2 regions of the Phreatobacter sp. GW821-FHT04C01 genome follow, and region 1 is predicted to be linked to the other one. Evidence: predicted binding sites of a transcription regulator. Region 1 holds the regulator's gene; the other holds the start of a gene.
The links. Region 1 encodes HrcA, which represses chaperone genes, less so after heat shock. Its sites were predicted from a motif close to GTTAGCACTCNCNNNNNGNGAGTGCTAAC; they were not measured.
Positions count from the first base shown of each region.

Region 2: groES (co-chaperone GroES) is a predicted target of HrcA. The motif match lies at 1,044-1,072, and genes of this name have one in related genera.

Region 1 is NZ_JBWKTP010000003.1:179,204-183,912, reverse strand. Features, by position in the region: gene hemW (radical SAM family heme chaperone HemW) at 1-167, opposite strand, end outside; gene AC07WJ_RS12595 (non-canonical purine NTP pyrophosphatase) at 177-836, opposite strand; gene rph (ribonuclease PH) at 836-1,549, opposite strand; gene hrcA (heat-inducible transcriptional repressor HrcA) at 1,700-2,782, shown strand; gene AC07WJ_RS12580 (VOC family protein) at 2,900-3,280, shown strand; gene AC07WJ_RS12575 (hypothetical protein) at 3,387-4,250, opposite strand; gene dnaK (molecular chaperone DnaK) at 4,645-4,709, shown strand, end outside.
Region 2 is NZ_JBWKTP010000003.1:607,025-611,733, reverse strand. Features, by position in the region: gene AC07WJ_RS14580 (PaaI family thioesterase) at 1-314, opposite strand, end outside; gene AC07WJ_RS14575 (MarR family winged helix-turn-helix transcriptional regulator) at 391-849, opposite strand; gene groES (co-chaperone GroES) at 1,143-1,433, shown strand; gene groL (chaperonin GroEL) at 1,486-3,126, shown strand; gene AC07WJ_RS14560 (ABC transporter substrate-binding protein) at 3,325-4,709, shown strand, end outside.

The sequences.
Region 1 (4,709 bases):
TCGCGGGCAAAGGCCGCGACGAAGCGCTCCTGGTCGGGCGCGACATGGCGGACATGGCTGTTGAAGTCGCAATAGGGACATTTCGAGGCGCAGAACGGCCAATGGACATAGACCCCGAACCCGGGATCGTCCGTGCCGCCGTCGCCGGGAACGCGAGATGTCGCCATGGCGGCTATCTAAGCCTTCGCCGCCGGATTTTGAAGCGGCGGCAGCACCGCCTCGGCGAGCCGCATGAAGGCGCGCGCCCGGTGCGACAGGCCCTGGCCGTGCGGCGGCAGGCCGTGTTTCGCTTCCGGCCCGATCTCGCCGAAGGTCTGGCTCAGGCCGTCGGGAACGAACATCGGGTCGTAACCGAAGCCCTGCCCGCCCCGCGGCGGCCAGGCGAGCGTGCCGAACACCCGGCCCTCGAAGATGGCTTCCTCGCCATCCGGCCAGGTCAGCGCCAGGGCCGAAACGAAATGCGCCTTGGCGCCGGCGGTGGCGACACCGCGCAGGGCCAGTTCGCGATCGACCCGCGCCATGGCGGCGGCGAAATCGCGCGGGTTGCCGGCCCAGTCGGCGGTGAACAGGCCGGGCGCGCCGTCGAGCGCCGCGATCGCCAGGCCGGAATCGTCGGCGACCGCCGGCAATCCGGTCGCGGCGGTCGCCGCACGCGCCTTGATCGCGGCGTTCTCGGCATAAAGCGTGCCGTTCTCCACCGGCTCGGGCAGGCCGAGCTCGGCGGCGGAGACGAGCTCGATACCGTGCGGCCCCATCAGGTCGCGAAACTCGGCGAGCTTGCCCTTGTTATGGGTCGCCACGACCAGCCGGGTGCCGGCGACGAGCTTGCGGCTCATCACGCGACCGCCGTCTTCTGCAGGTCGACCAGCCTGGCGCAACCGGTCTTGGCCAGCGCCAGGAGCTGCAGCAGCTCGGCCTCGGAAAACGGCGTCTTCTCGGCGGTACCCTGGATCTCGACGATGCCGCCGGCGCCGGTCAGCACGAAATTGGCGTCGGTATCGGCCTCCGAATCCTCGGCATAATCGAGGTCGAGCACCGGCGTGCCCTTGTAGATACCGCAGGACACCGCGGCGATGTGATCCTTCAGCGGGTTCACCTTGACCATGTCGCGGGTCTTCATCCAGGCGAGGCAATCATGCAGCGCCACCCAGGCGCCGGTGATCGAGGCGGTGCGCGTACCGCCATCGGCCTGGATCACGTCGCAGTCGATGGTGATCTGGCGTTCGCCGAGCGCCTGGAGGTCGACCACGGTGCGCAGCGACCGGCCGATCAGCCGCTGGATCTCCTGGGTGCGGCCGGAGGGCTTGCCCGATGTCGATTCCCGGCGCGTGCGCTCCAGCGTCGCCCGCGGCAGCATGGAATATTCGGCCGTCACCCAGCCGCGGCCCTGGCCGCGCAGCCAGGATGGCGGCTTTTCCTCCAGGCTCGCCGTGCAGAGCACATGGGTATTGCCGAATTTGACGAAGCAGGAGCCTTCCGCATAGCGGGCGACCGCACGTTCGAGCGAGACGGGGCGCAGCGCGTCGGACGCGCGTTTGGAGGGACGCATGGGCGGGATCCTGATCAAATGATCGCGGTTCTTACGGCGAGCCGGGCTCAAGAACAAGAACGACCCGCCCGAACCGTCCGAGCCGTGATAGGCTCTCAGGCTTGCTCATCCGGCCGCCAACGCCCAAATTCGCCGCCTGGAGGTCCCGTCTTGTCCGCCGATATCCCGCGCCCCGCCGCGAACCTGTCCGCGCTCGCCCAGCTCGACGAGCGCTCCCGCGAGATTTTCCGGCAGATCGTCGAGAGCTATCTGGCCACCGGCGAGCCGGTCGGTTCGCGCAATCTGTCGCGCATCATTCCGATGACACTGTCGCCGGCCTCGATCCGCAATGTCATGCATGACCTGGAGGAGGCCGGCCTCATCTTCGCGCCGCATACTTCGGCCGGCCGGCTGCCGACCGAAACCGGCCTGCGCTTTTTCGTCGACGCGCTGATGCAGTTCGGCGACCTCGCCGAATCCGAACGCAATGCGATCGAGGCGCAGGTCGCCGCTTCCGGCCCGGACCGCTCGATCGAAACGGTGCTGGCGGACGCCTCGCAGCTGCTGTCCGGCATGTCGCGTGGCGCCGGCGTGGTGCTCACCTCGAAATCGAACGCCCGGCTGAAGCACGTCGAATTCGTCCGCATCGAACCGGAAAAGGCGCTGGTCGTGCTGGTCTCGGAGGATGGCCAGGTCGAAAACCGCATCGTGCCGATCCCGCCCGGCCTGCCGCCCTCGGCGCTGGTGGAAGCCTCGAACTTCCTCAATGCGCGGATCCGCGGACGGACGCTGGCGGAAGCGCGCGCCGAGCTGCAGCATGGCCTGGCGACCGCCAGGGCCGAGCTCGACGGGCTCACCCAGAAGCTGGTCGAAGCGGGCCTCGCCTCCTGGTCGGGCGGCGATCCGGCCGACCGCCAGTTGATCGTGCGCGGCCAGGCCAACCTGCTCGGCGACCTCAAGGCGCTGGAGGATCTGGAGCGGATTCGGCTCCTGTTCGACGACCTGGAATCGAAGCGCGACCTGGTCGACCTGCTCGGCCGCGCCGAAACCGCCGAAGGCGTGCGCATCTTCATCGGCTCGGAGAACAAGCTGTTCTCGCTGTCCGGCTCGTCGATGATAGTGGCGCCCTATCGCGACGGCCAGAGCCGCATTGTCGGCGTGCTCGGCGTGATCGGGCCGACCCGGCTCAACTATGCCCGGATCGTGCCGATGGTCGATTATACCGCCAAGGTGCTGTCGCGGCTGATCGGCTGATATCGCGCCCGGGGCGCGGCTTCGCCGCCGCATTTCCGCCCGCAGGCAATCGGACGATGGGTCGCATGGCGGGATGCCGCCTCATCGACGATCCTTGAGGACACATGGGAGGCCGGCATGCACGGAAAGTTCAACTGGAACGAGCTGATGACCGACGACGTCGAGAAGGCCAAGGCCTTCTACGCGACGACCGCCGGCTGGACCTATCAGAAATTCCCGATGCCGGATGCCGAATACTGGATCGCGCATGCCTCCGACGGATCGCCGGCCGCCGGCATCATGTCGATGCCGGCTGACGACCCGGAGGCGACGCCGGGCTGGCTGTCCTATGTCGAGATCGACAATGTCGACCAGCGCAGCCAGGCCATCGCCGCCGCCGGCGGGCAGGTGCTGCAGGAGCCCTTCGACATTCCCGGCGTCGGCCGCATCGCGATCATCGCCGACCCCTCGGGCTGCGTCATCGGCTGGCTCACCCCGGTGGCGCCGGCGACGACCTGACGGACCGCTCGGCCGGCTGGTCCGGCGACGCGCCTGACCGGGAAGGCTCCGGCGTCCGGCCGGGGCATCCCGCAAAACCAGGATGCCCGAACCGCGCTAGCCACGATCAGTGCCGCGGCGCGCGCCGGGTGGTGGTCTCGGGCGGTGGCGCGGTCGCCAGGCGCGCCTCGAGCGCCGCCGCCCGCGCCTCGGTATATTTCAGCGCGCAATAGCCAAGGCCGGCGTCGGATGTGCCGTAATTGCGGCAGACCCGTTCGCGGTTGGCGCCGAAGCCGGCCTGTTCCTGCAGGAAGGCGCGGCCTTCGGGCGTGGTGCGCAGGCGAGCCTGCAAGGCGCGGCGCGCCTCGTTCAGCCGGCGATCGGCCGCGCCGCGTGCCCGCTCGATCTCGGCATCCGGCGGCATTTCCCGGTCGACCGGTCCCCAGATGCCGGTCGGGTCGACGATGCACTCGTCGGCGAACCGGCAGACCCCGTCCGGCGCGGACACGATGGCCGCGTCCGACAGGAGGTCGAGCACCATGGTGCAGCCCGGGAAGGCGGCTTCGAAACGCGACAGCCCGACCGGCCGGCCGAGCGGCTTCAGCACGACGGTCTGGCCGGCATTGAGATCGGGCGTGCAAATGCTGCGAATATCGTTGCCGCGCCGGCCGGCACCGGTGACGGCAATGGTAAAGCTCTGCTGGGCGCCGGTACCGACCCGGCTGATCACCATGGAACCCTGCTGGCCGAGAAAGCGCAGGCTGCGGCCCGGCAAGGTCTCCTCGCCGCGGCGCGGCGGCGGCCCGGCCGGCCCGCGATGGGCCGAGGGGCCGCCATGGACGCCCGGCGTGCCCGATGGCGGCCTGGTCGGCGCGGTGGCGCCCTGCGGCGTCGGTGCCACGGCGCCGGGCAATTGCAGCTGCGCACGGGCCTCCGGGCCGCCAAAAGCGACCAGGGCGGAAATCGCCAGGAGGAAACCGAAACGCGGCATCAGGGGGATCCAATGAATGGGTGGGTCTTGTCACATAGCGCGCCTGCGGTCGCCGGTCACCTTGCCTGAGGCGGCGGCCGGTGCGTCGGCCCGCCATTGTTGCCGATCCGCCGCAGTTGCCGGCCGCGGCCTGAAACAGCGCGAAGATCCACGCCCCGGCGGCCGAATTCCCGGCTGGGATGCGACGGCAGTTCTTGCATGCTGAAAAGCCTGTCCCTATATCGCGAACAACCAATGAGAGCTGCGAGGATTTCGCCGCTTTCGTTCATTTCAAACCCCCAGGATGAAAAGGGGTCGGCGCAGACAAGGTCCGACGGGCGCCCCGCCCTGACAGGCTTGCTGCGGTGAAGGGTGCTTCGGGCCCTGCCGACCCGCTTAGAGTGAGGAGAAGATTATGGGCAAGGTCATCGGTATCGACCTCGGCACGACCAATTCATGCGTCTCCGTGATGGAAGGTAC
Region 2 (4,709 bases), 430 kb from region 1:
ACATAGTTCACCTTCATCTCGACGGTGGTGTAGCCCTGCCCCGCCTTGATCAGCGTATGGACCGAGCAGCCGAGCGCCGAATCCAGGATCGTGGCGTGCCAGCCGCCGTGAATGGTGCCGAGCGGATTGTAGAAATCCGCCGTCGGCGTGCCTTCGAACACCGCCCTGCCCGGTTCGACTTCGGTCAGGATGAAACCCATGGTCCTGGCGATCGGCGGCGCCGGATGGCGCCCGGCCAGCATGTCCCGGAGGAAGTCGATGCCATCCTGGGCGGTGGCCTGGGCGGGCGGAACAACACCGTAGTGAATCGTCATCTGTCACCTATCGTGTAATAGCACGTTACGGAGAGTGGGAGCACCGGTCAAGCGCTGTGGCTTTGGGCAAGGCCCACTAAGCCTCGCGCGCCTTCAGCGTCTTGCGGATGGCGCGCAAGCCCTCGCGAGTGTCGTGCCACAGCGCCACGCCGACCGCGCCTTCCATGCGCGCATGTTCGGCCTCCCAGAGTGGGATGGCGGTCGACAGGAGACCGATGCCCGTCTCGGTCAGTTCCGGCTTGACCGCCCGGCCGGGGCCGTTGGAGACGCTGACCAGGCCGGAGCTCTCGAGCCGCTTCAGGTTGCGTGTCATGGTGGTGCGGTCGAGCGCCAGTGCGTCGGACAGCTGGGTCACCGACGCCGTCTGCCCCGCGGCCAGCGCCGCCAGGATGTTGAACTGGGTGACCTCCAGGCCGAGGGGCGCGAGCACCCGGTTATAGGCGCGGGTCACCGCGTGGGCGGTCATCCGGGTCTGGAAACAGATGCAGGAACGCGCGATCCGCGTCAGGGTGGCGTGATCAGGGGCCGTCTTCATGTTGTCACGATCCGGCGGGACAAGACCCACGTCAAGCTTCTGTTGTTGTCCGGCCCGGGCAGAGACACCCCGGGACGCGGCGGCATCGGAGGCCGGCGGAGACTATTTCGACTGTCCCGCAGGCTTCCGGCATTAACCGTATTTCGGCCCGTTCTTGACTCTTCCCGGGCATGCGCCTATCTCCCCGACCAGCTGTTAGCAGTCACCTGATGTGAGTGCCAACAGCTCGGCCGGTCTCGGCCGCCACGACATTTCGCGGCCGTCGCGCCGCTCATTTCAGGGACCATCAACCCATGAAGTTCCGTCCGCTGCACGATCGCGTGGTCGTCCGTCGCCTGGAGTCCGAGGAAAAGACCAAGGGTGGCATCATCATCCCGGACACCGCCAAGGAAAAGCCGCAGGAAGGCGAAGTCATCGCCGTCGGCGCCGGCGCCCGTGACGAGGCTGGCAAGCTGGTTCCGCTCGACGTGAAGAAGGGCGACAAAGTGCTCTTCGGCAAGTGGTCGGGCACGGAAGTGAAGATCGACGGTGTCGACCTCCTGATCATGAAGGAGAGCGACATCATGGGTGTGATCGCGAAGTAATTTCGCTCCACCCGCTATCCCCCTTTAGTTTTTGCCGACAGGAGTAAGCCAGATGGCTGCCAAGGACGTGAAATTCGCCCAGGACGCGCGCGAGAAAATGCTGCGCGGCGTCGACATCCTCGCCGAAGCCGTGAAGGTCACGCTGGGCCCGAAGGGCCGCAACGTCGTGATCGAGAAGTCGTTCGGCGCCCCGCGCATCACCAAGGACGGCGTCACCGTCGCCAAGGAGATCGAGCTCGCCGACAAGTTCGAGAACATGGGCGCCCAGATGGTGCGCGAAGTGGCCTCGAAGACCAACGACCTCGGCGGCGACGGCACCACCACCGCCACCGTTCTCGCCCAGGCCATCGTCCGTGAAGGCGCCAAGTTCGTCGCCGCCGGCATGAACCCGATGGATCTGAAGCGCGGCGTCGACCAGGCCGTTCTCGAAGTCGTCAAGACGCTCGAGAAGTCGGCCAAGAAGGTCAAGTCCTCGGCTGAAGTCGCCCAGGTCGGCACCATCTCGGCGAACGGCGACAAGCTGATCGGCGACATGATCGCCAACGCCATGCAGAAGGTCGGCAACGAGGGCGTCATCACGGTCGAAGAGGCCAAGAGCCTCGACACCGAAGTCGACATCGTCGAAGGCATGCAGTTCGACCGCGGCTACCTGTCGCCCTACTTCATCACCAATGCCGACAAGATGATCGCGGACCTCGAGGATGCCTATATCCTCATCCACGAGAAGAAGCTGACCGGCCTGCAGGCCATGCTGCCGGTGCTCGAGTCGGTCGTCCAGACCGGCAAGCCGCTGATCATCGTCGCCGAAGACGTCGAGGGCGAGGCCCTGGCCACCCTCGTGGTCAACAAGCTGCGCGGCGGCCTGAAGGTCGCAGCCGTGAAGGCTCCGGGCTTCGGCGATCGCCGCAAGGCGATGCTCGAGGACATCGCGATCCTCACCGGCGGCCAGGTCATCTCCGAAGACCTGGGCATCAAGCTCGAGAACGTCACGCTCCAGATGCTCGGCCGCGCCAAGAAGGTGCTGATCGAGAAGGAAAAGACGACGGTCGTCGACGGCGCCGGCAAGAAGAAGGACATCGAGGCCCGCATCGGCCAGATCAAGGCGCAGATCGAGGAAACCACCTCGGACTACGACCGCGAGAAGCTGCAGGAGCGCCTGGCCAAGCTCGCCGGCGGTGTTGCGGTGATCAAGGTCGGCGGCGCCACCGAAGTCGAGGTCAAGGAAAAGAAGGACCGCGTTGACGACGCGCTCAACGCCACCCGCGCGGCCGTGCTGGAAGGCATCGTCCCCGGCGGCGGCGTCGCTCTGCTCCGCGCCAAGGCCAATGTCCAGAAGCTGAAGTCCGAGAATGCCGACGTCCAGGCCGGCATCAACATCGTGCTGAAGGCCATCGAAGCGCCGATCCGTCAGATCGTCGAGAACGCCGGCGTCGAAGGTTCGATCGTGGTCAACAAGATCATGGAGAACAAGTCGGCGACCTACGGCTTCAACGCCCAGACGGAAGAATATGTCGACATGTTCGATGCCGGCATCGTCGATCCGGTGAAGGTGGTCCGTACCGCCCTTCAGAACGCCGCCTCGGTTTCCTCGCTGCTCATCACCACGGGCGCGATGATTGCCGAAGCGCCGAAGAAGGAAAGCGCTGCTCCGGCCATGCCGGGCGGCGGCGGCATGGGCGGCATGGATTTCTGATCCAGCCACCTGTCGTCACGCATACGGAAGGGGCGCCTCGCGGCGCCCCTTTTCGTTTGAGCGGCGGGCCCGGTGATCGCGCAAGGCTGTTCAGCCATTGGCAGCGGCTTTGCGTCATGGGAGGTTGCCGGCCAATCGGCGCCCTCCCCCCGGGGCCGCCGGACCGTCGTCCGAAGACGCATTGAAATGGAGATCGACATGCGACGCCGTAGCTTCCTGACCGGCGCCCTCGCCGCGGCCGCCCTGCCGCGATCGACGCTCGCCCAGACCACCGCCCGCGCCAGCGTGCTGAAATATGTGCCGCAGGCCGACCTGACCATGCTCGATCCGATCGGCACCACGGCCTATGTCACCCGCCACCATGCCTTGCTGGTCTATGATCAGCTCTACGGCCTCGACAGCCAGCTGAAGCCCCAGCCGCAAATGGTCGAAGGCCATACGGTGGACGACGACGGCAAGCGCTGGACCTTCAAGCTGCGCGACGGCCTGCGTTTCCACGACGGCGAGCCGGTACGCGGCCGCGACTGCGTCGCCTCGATCAAGCGCTGGGCGGCGCGCGACGCGCTTGGCCAGGCGCTGATGCTCAGGGTGACCGAAATGTCGGCGCCCGACGACAAGAGCTTCGTCATCCGCCTCACCAAGCCGTTCGGGGCGCTGCTCGACGCACTCGCCAAGGTCGGGCCGCCGGCCCTGGTCATCCTGCCCGAGCGTTTCGCCAATACCGACCCGTTCAAGCCGATCACCGAGGCCATCGGCTCCGGGCCGTTCAAATGGGTGCCCGGCGAACGCCTGGTCGGCGCCCGTGCGGTCTATGAGCGTTTCGACGGCTATCGCCCACGCGAGGGCGGCACGCCCGACTGGCTGTCCGGGCCGAAGGTCGCCCATTTCGACCGGGTCGAGTGGCTGGTCATGCCGGATCCGGCCACCGCCTCGGCCGCGTTGCAGAGCGGCGAAGCGGATTGGTGGGAGAACCCGCCGAACGATCTGCTGGCGCCCTTGGAGCGCAACCGCAACGTGGTGACCGAGCAGCTCAATCCGCTCGGCATCATGGGCACCGGCATCTTCAACTGCCTGCACCCGCCCTTCGACAAGCCGGCGGTGCGCCGGGTCGTGCTGGAGGCCATGTCGCAGGCCGATTTCATGACCTCGGTCGCCGGCACGGACCAGACCATGTGGCGCGAAGGCGTCGGCATCTTCCCGCCGGGGACGCCAATGGCCAGCGATGCCGGCCTCGACGTGATCACGCGCAAGCGCGACATGCCGGCGCTGCGCGAGAAATTGAAACAGGCCGGCTATCAGGGCGAGCGCGTCGTGCTGATGTCGGCGAGCGACCAGTCGTCGCTCGCGGCCATCGGCGAGGTCGGCAACGATCTGCTGCGCCAGCTCGGCATGAATGTCGATTTCGCCGTGTCCGACTGGGGCACGGTGGTGCAGCGCCGCGGCAAGAAGGAGCCGCCGGCCCAGGGCGGCTGGAACATGTTCCACACCACCTGGATCGGCCTCGACGTGGTCAACCCGGCCGTGATGCAGCCGCTCAGGGCCAATGGCGCGAAAGCCTGGTTCGGCTGGCCCGACCTGCCCGA